DNA from 3 places in the Polycladomyces zharkentensis genome. Region 1 is predicted to be linked to each of the others. Evidence: riboswitches for the same ligand, from Rfam matches in the RefSeq annotation. Region 1 holds a riboswitch; each other region holds the start of a gene.
The links. A riboswitch is a leader RNA that binds a small molecule or an ion and turns the genes downstream of it on or off. The one in region 1 is predicted to bind S-adenosylmethionine.
Positions count from the first base shown of each region.

Region 2: it holds a riboswitch for S-adenosylmethionine, as region 1 does, so the genes downstream of both, metX (homoserine O-acetyltransferase MetX) here and JQC72_RS03515 (homocysteine synthase) in region 1, are expected to answer to the same signal.
Region 3: it holds a riboswitch for S-adenosylmethionine, as region 1 does, so the genes downstream of both, JQC72_RS00545 (methionine ABC transporter ATP-binding protein) here and JQC72_RS03515 (homocysteine synthase) in region 1, are expected to answer to the same signal.

Region 1 is NZ_JAFHAP010000004.1:344,691-346,959, forward strand. Features, by position in the region: gene JQC72_RS03515 (homocysteine synthase) at 28-1,329, opposite strand; SAM riboswitch class I at 1,544-1,661, opposite strand; gene JQC72_RS03520 (ornithine--oxo-acid transaminase) at 1,875-2,269, shown strand, end outside.
Region 2 is NZ_JAFHAP010000006.1:154,403-156,671, reverse strand. Features, by position in the region: gene metX (homoserine O-acetyltransferase MetX) at 105-1,268, opposite strand; SAM riboswitch class I at 1,284-1,421, opposite strand; gene JQC72_RS06185 (ABC transporter ATP-binding protein) at 1,484-2,269, opposite strand, start outside.
Region 3 is NZ_JAFHAP010000001.1:119,823-122,091, forward strand. Features, by position in the region: gene JQC72_RS00540 (methionine ABC transporter permease) at 1-452, opposite strand, end outside; gene JQC72_RS00545 (methionine ABC transporter ATP-binding protein) at 445-1,431, opposite strand; SAM riboswitch class I at 1,510-1,623, opposite strand; gene JQC72_RS00550 (sugar transferase) at 2,075-2,269, opposite strand, start outside.

The DNA.
Region 1 (2,269 bases):
CTCCAATTCATTTAAATGGTCCTGACATCAAGCGGTGACGACTTGTTGACTTTTCTTCAACGCCTGATCCAGATCAGCGATCAAATCGTCCACCGACTCAATTCCCACGGACAAGCGTACCAGTTCCGGTGTTACGCCTGCGGCCAACTGTTCTTCTTCCGTCAACTGCTGATGAGTGGTGCTGGCCGGATGAATCACGAGGGATTTGGCGTCACCCACGTTGGCCAGGTGAGAGAAGAGGCGTAAGTTTTCGATGAGTTTTTTGCCCGCTTCCAAACCACCTTTGATACCGAACGTGAAAATGGCGCCTTGCCCTTTGGGCAGATATTTTTTCGCTTTTTCGTACGACGGATGGCCTTCCAATCCCGGATGACTCACCCACTCCACCAGTTCGTGTTCCTGGAGGAACCGGGCAACCCGAAGCGCGTTCTCGCTGTGCCGTTCCATTCTCAGATGCAACGTTTCCAACCCTTGCAAGAACAAAAACGCATTGAACGGAGAAATGGATGCCCCGATGTCCCGCAGCAATTGAACCCGAGCCTTGATGATGTATGCCAGCGGTCCGACCGCTTCCGTGTAGGAAACCCCGTGATAGCTGGGGTCCGGTTCGGTCAATTCCGGGAATTTGCCGTTGGTCCAATCGAATTTGCCCGAATCCACAATCACCCCACCGATACTGGTGCCGTGACCGCCGATGAATTTGGTGGCCGAGTGGACCACGATGTCCGCCCCGAACTCAATCGGCCGGCACAGGTACGGAGTGGCCAGCGTATTGTCCACGATCAGCGGCAAGCCGGCATCATGCGCCACTTTGGCCACGGCCTCCACATCCAGCACGTCCATTTTGGGGTTGCCGATAATCTCCGCATAAACGGCCCGCGTCTTTTCATTGATCGCCTTTTTGAAATTTTCCGGATCGGAAGGGTCGACGAACCGCACGGTAATTCCCAGCTTGGGAAAGGTATGGTGGAACAGGTTGTACGTGCCGCCGTACAGGCTGCTGGATGAGACGATTTCGTCTCCGGCTTTGGCGATGTTCAGGATGGAGTAGGTGATTGCCGCCTGACCGGAACTCGTCGCCAGCGCACCGACGCCTCCTTCCAGCGCGGCCACCCGCTTTTCAAAAACATCTTGTGTCGGGTTCATGATGCGGGTGTAGATATTGCCGAATTCTTTCAATGCAAACAAATTGGCCGCATGTTCCGTATCATTGAATACATAGGAAGTGGTTTGGTAAATCGGTACCGCTCGGGCATTGGTCGTCGGGTCAGGTTCTTGGCCACCGTGGACCGCCAACGTTTCCAAACCGTATTGTTGCGTATCGCTCATCACCATCATCCTTTCGCAGGGATTGAACGCTTTGGGGTATCTCTCCGCATACCCTGTGGGTCGTGTGAGCCTCTCTCTCGCTCTTGCAACACACACTCAGAAGGGCACGCCTGCCAAAAGCCGCCTTTCCGATTGGTGACGGAAGCCTGCAACAGTGGAATGAAAAAGCCTCTTCTCCGATAAGAGAAGAGGCTTTGGATACGCCAGCTCTCCTCTCTTATCTCTCGGAAACCGTTGGCGGCGGTTTCCGCAGGAATTGGCACCTTCCGGTTCGTACAGACCGGGGTTGCCGGGTTTCATCGGGCCAGTCCCTCCACCACTCTCGATAAGAGATTCCAAATCCGATTCAATTGTATCGACAATCAGAAAACTTGTTTTTCATTATACCGGTCTCTCATGTCGCCGTCAACCGCTTTTTAAAGAAAATGTTCCGTCATTGATTCCGTTCCGAATTCCATCTAAAATGGTGATAGATTGCTCATTTTCGGGTCAGGGCGTGTTGATATGCGCCCACACATCAAATTTATTCATCCAAGGAGGCCATCATGTCACGAAACCAAGCGTTGATCGAACTGACGGACAAATACGGCGCCAGGAACTATCATCCCCTGCCGATCGTGATATCCAAGGCGGAAGGCGTCTGGGTGGAGGATGCCGACGGCAACAAGTACATGGACATGCTGAGCGCCTATTCGGCATTGAACCATGGACACCGCCATCCCCGCCTGATCGCGGCGTTGAAAGAACAAGCGGATAAAGTCACTTTGACCTCCCGTGCTTTCCATAACGATCAGCTGGGACTTTTTTACGAAAAAGTGGCTCAACTGACGGGCAAAGAGATGATCTTGCCGATGAATACCGGTGCCGAGGCGGTGGAAACCGCCCTCAAAGCGGCCCGGCGCTGGGCGTATGACGTGAAGAAAGTGCCGGAAAACCAAGC
Region 2 (2,269 bases), on a different contig from region 1:
GAGCAGCCCTGTGGTTAGAAAGGGGTTTCAACTTTGTGAACATCCTTATTTTACTCCCAATCATTCAACAGCGTCAAGGAAAGGGGGTCAGCACCTCTCCGGCGCTACCCCTCCAAAAATTGCCGGATGACCGGTCCCATCTGTTCGTATTCGATCAAAAACGCATCATGGCCGTACGGGGACCGGAATTCCCACAGCTGCGCATCTTTTCCCTGCGCCCGTAATTCCCGAAACAATGTCCGTTGCTCCTCAATTTGAAACAACCGATCCTCCTCAATGCCGATGATCAGCACGCGGGAGCGGATTTTCGACAGCGCGGCCGCCATTCCGCCACGTCCCCTGCCCACATCATGCGTGTCCATCGCTTTGAGCAGACACAAATAACTGTTGGCATCAAACCGGTTGACCAGTTTTTCTCCCTGGTATCGCAGATAGCTTTCCACCTGAAACGTCGCGTCCCGGGACCATTCCGGCACATCGGTCTGCAAACGGCGTTGGAACCGCTGGTGAAACAATGTGTCCGTCCGGTAGGTGACCATCCCGACCATTCGGGCGATGGCCAGCCCTTTTTTCGGCCCCGGCCCCGGATAGTAATCGCCTCCCTGCCAGTCCGGATCGGACATGATGGCTTGGCGCCCGATGTCGTTGTAGGCGATGGCCATGGGGGACAACGCGGCCGTGGTGGCGATGGGGATCAAATTCTCCACCGCTTCAGGGTATAAGATGCCCCATTCCAGTACCTGCATTCCCCCCATGGAACCGCCGATGACGGTATGAACCCGATCGATGCCCATTTTCTGAAGCGTACGATACTGCACGTGGACCATATCGCGAATGGTGACCGGAGGAAAAGCCGAACCATAGGGTCGCCCCGTATCCGGATTGATGGATGACGGACCCGTACTGCCATTACAGCCGCCGAGTACATTGGTGGTGACGACAAAATACCGATTGGTGTCGATGTAACGACCGGGTCCGATCAAACCGTCCCACCAGCCCGGTTCCCGTTCATCCCCGACGGCATGCGCATCCCCCGTCAATGCGTGACAAACCAATACCACGTTGTCCCGGTTCGCCGACAGGCTGCCCACTGTCTCCACCGCAATGCACACATCCCGAAGTGTTTCACCGCATTCCAATGTTACCGGCCCCACGGCCACCGTTTTCTTTGTCACCGTATCGACGCTGGCTACCACGCGTTTTCTCTCCTTTTTCAAAAGGAAACACCCTCTTCGATCAGAAGAGGGTGTCGTCTGCTCCCATGCCATCGCAGTCCGTCCCCCTTCTCATCTCTCAGAACCTGTCGGTTCTGCAGGAATTGGCACCATTCCCCGCCGTTTGACGTGTGCGTGGATGCACGCGGTAAACGGGGTGGTTGCCGGGCTTCATCGGGCCAGTCCCTCCGCCGCTCTGGATAAGAAGGTGTTTCCTGATATTCGTATTTGAAGCTTATGATACGATGGATCGAAATTTCTGTCAATGTCTACTTGGACGAAAAGCGAATGATCGGCTCATGCGTGACGGACGGTGCATCCGGGTGTTCCAGCCAGCAATTGACGCGATGCGTCCGGGAAACCTCGGTCACTTCGGGTATCTCGTCGTTGCAAATGTGCATCGTGTACGGACAACGATCGGCAAACGGGCAACCCTTGGGCGGATCGAACAAATCCGGCGGGGACCCGGGGATCGGTTTCAACTCCTGCTTCCGGTCCAAATCGAGCCGGGGCATGGAAGCCAACAGTCCCCAGGTGTACGGATGACGCGGCCGGTAGAAGATCTCTTCCACCGTTCCCGTCTCCACCACCTTGCCCCCGTACATCACCGCCACGCGTTGCGCCATTTCCGCGACCACGCCCAAATCGTGGGTGATCAAAATGACAGCGGTGTCCGTTTTCTTTTGCAGTTCCTTCAACAGTTCGATGATTTGCGCCTGAATCGTGACGTCCAATGCCGTGGTCGGCTCGTCCGCGATCAAAATCTTGGGATTGCAGGCCAATGCGATGGCGATCATGGCCCGTTGTCGCATCCCGCCGCTGAATTCGTGCGGGTAATTGTTAATCCGCGTCTCAGGGCTGGGAATGCCCACCAAACGCAACATTTCCACCGCGCGTCGGCGCGCTTCTGAAGGGGAAATGCGCTGGTGCCAAATCAACCCCTCCATGATCTGCTTGCCCACCGTCATCGTCGGGTTGAGCGACGTCATCGGGTCCTGAAAGATCATCCCGATCTCTGAGCCACGCACCCGGAACATCTCTTTTTCCGTCAACTT
Region 3 (2,269 bases), on a different contig from region 1:
AACCCGGAGATGATTGCCGGTTTGGCTTCCGGCAGGAGCACCATGCGGACGATCTGCATCCGGGTAGCCCCCATCGCTTGGGCGGCTTCAATCACTCCCCGGTCGATCTCCCGGATGGCGGTTTCCACCATTCGGGCGTAGAAGGGGGCCGCTCCCGCGATCAGAGGAATCGTGGCCGCCGTCGGACCAAGCGTGGTGCCGACCAACAGCTTGGACAGCGGGAACAGAAAGAGAACCAGTACAATGAACGGCACCGCCCGGAACAGGTTGACGATCAGGCCCAAGATCCGCTGGATCACAACGTTTTCCCACAGGTGTCCCTTATCCGTGATCACGAGGAGCACCCCCAACGGAATGCCGATCACGGCCGAGAAAAACGTGGAGATGGCCACCATGTACAGCGTTTCCCCGGTCGCTTGCCACAAAAGGGTGGTGTCCAGTTGATCAAACATACGGGATCACCTCCGAACTGCCCTCAAATTCCCGGATCGCCTCCACTGCATCCCGGACTTGGTCCCCTTCTCCGCTCACCCGCAAGGTGATCGTTCCGTCGTTTTCCTCATGGTCAGGCAAGATCGTCACTGTCACGCCTCGTTTTACCCAATCGGCCAAGCGGGACCAGATGCGATCCAAATCATTTGACCGCACCTGGATCAAAGCGGCATGCTCTTTTGAAGCTTCCAGTTCTTCAGTGTGATAGGACTGTACGAATTGTCGGGTAACCGGGTGTTTCGGTTGCCGGAACAGCGTATCCACCTCACCCAGTTCCACCACTTTTCCGGCTTCCATGACGGCCATGCGGTGGCACAGCCGTTTGACCACACTCATTTCATGCGTGATGATCACCATCGTAATGCCGGTGTCCCGGTGGATCTCCTTCAACAATTGCAAAATGGAAGCTGTCGTCTCCGGGTCCAGTGCCGATGTCGCCTCATCACAAAGCAAGACGCTCGGATCATTGGCCAACGCCCGTGCGATGCCGACACGCTGTTTCTGTCCCCCGGACAGTTGGGCGGGATACGCGTTTGCCCGATGGGCAAGACCCACCCGTTCCAGCAAGGCATCCACTTTTTCCCGGATTTCCTTTTTCGATTTGCCCGCCAGCTCCAAGGGGAAGGCCACATTTTCCCACACGGTGCGGGACCATAGCAAGTGGAAATGCTGAAAAATCATGCCGATTTTCTTTCGCGCTTCGCGCAACTCCCGCTCGCTGCTTTCGGAAATGGAAATGCCATCCACCGTGACACTGCCCGAAGTGGGTTTTTCCAATCCGTTGAGCAGTCGAAGCAATGTGCTTTTCCCCGCTCCGCTGTGACCGACGATCCCGAAAATTTCTCCGCGTTCGATGCGGAGATTGATATCCTGTAACGCGACCACATCCTCGCCTTTCGAGGAAGGGTACACTTTGTTCACTTGGTCGAGTACAATCATCGCGTTCACCACCTGTCTGTAAGAAAAGATCCCTTTCTGCCAGAGCAGAAAGGGATCTTATTTATCATAAAATCGCCTCTCTCATCTGCCAGAACCGATGGGCTCTGCAGGAATTGGCACCATTTCCGCGTGCATACCGCGGACGGTTGCCGGGTTTCATCGGGCCAGTCCCTCCACCTCTCTTGATAAGAGCGCGCAACATCGTCGTATCAAGTTGTCAGATTACATCCTACCACGACAACGTTCGCGATGTCAACGACATTCTTCTTTCCCATAATATACAAATTTTTTTGATGAATGATGACGGTAGATTACCATGAGATTACATTTCGTTTACAAATGGCCAAAAACCCACTACGGCGACGGACATTCGCGTATAATAAAGACAATCAAGGACACGAACAACGGAGGTGCCCGACATGAGCACGGTTGTCGGCAAATCGTTTTGGATCGGCCTGATCAATGCGACCGGTTTAAGCCTCCCGTTTTGGCTTCTCCTGTATATGGCCCTTCGGCTGACCTTTTAATGGGGGATTGCCACAGCCGGAGCTTCATGTGTCGGGAAAGCTTGTGATACAAATGAACAGAAACGGGAAAAAACGGATTACCCTCGGGGCAATCCGTTTTGTCTTGGCACAGCGAATCAACGGGCACCGTTACCGGTCAGCACCACCCATACCGTACGCAGCAGAATGCGCATATCCAGCGCGAACGATTGCCGTTTGATGTAGTACATATCCAATTCGAATTTCTCTTTCGGTGTCATGTCATAACCACCGTTCACCTGTGCCCATCCGGTCAAACCCGGTTTCACCAACAGGCGATTTTTGAATCCGGG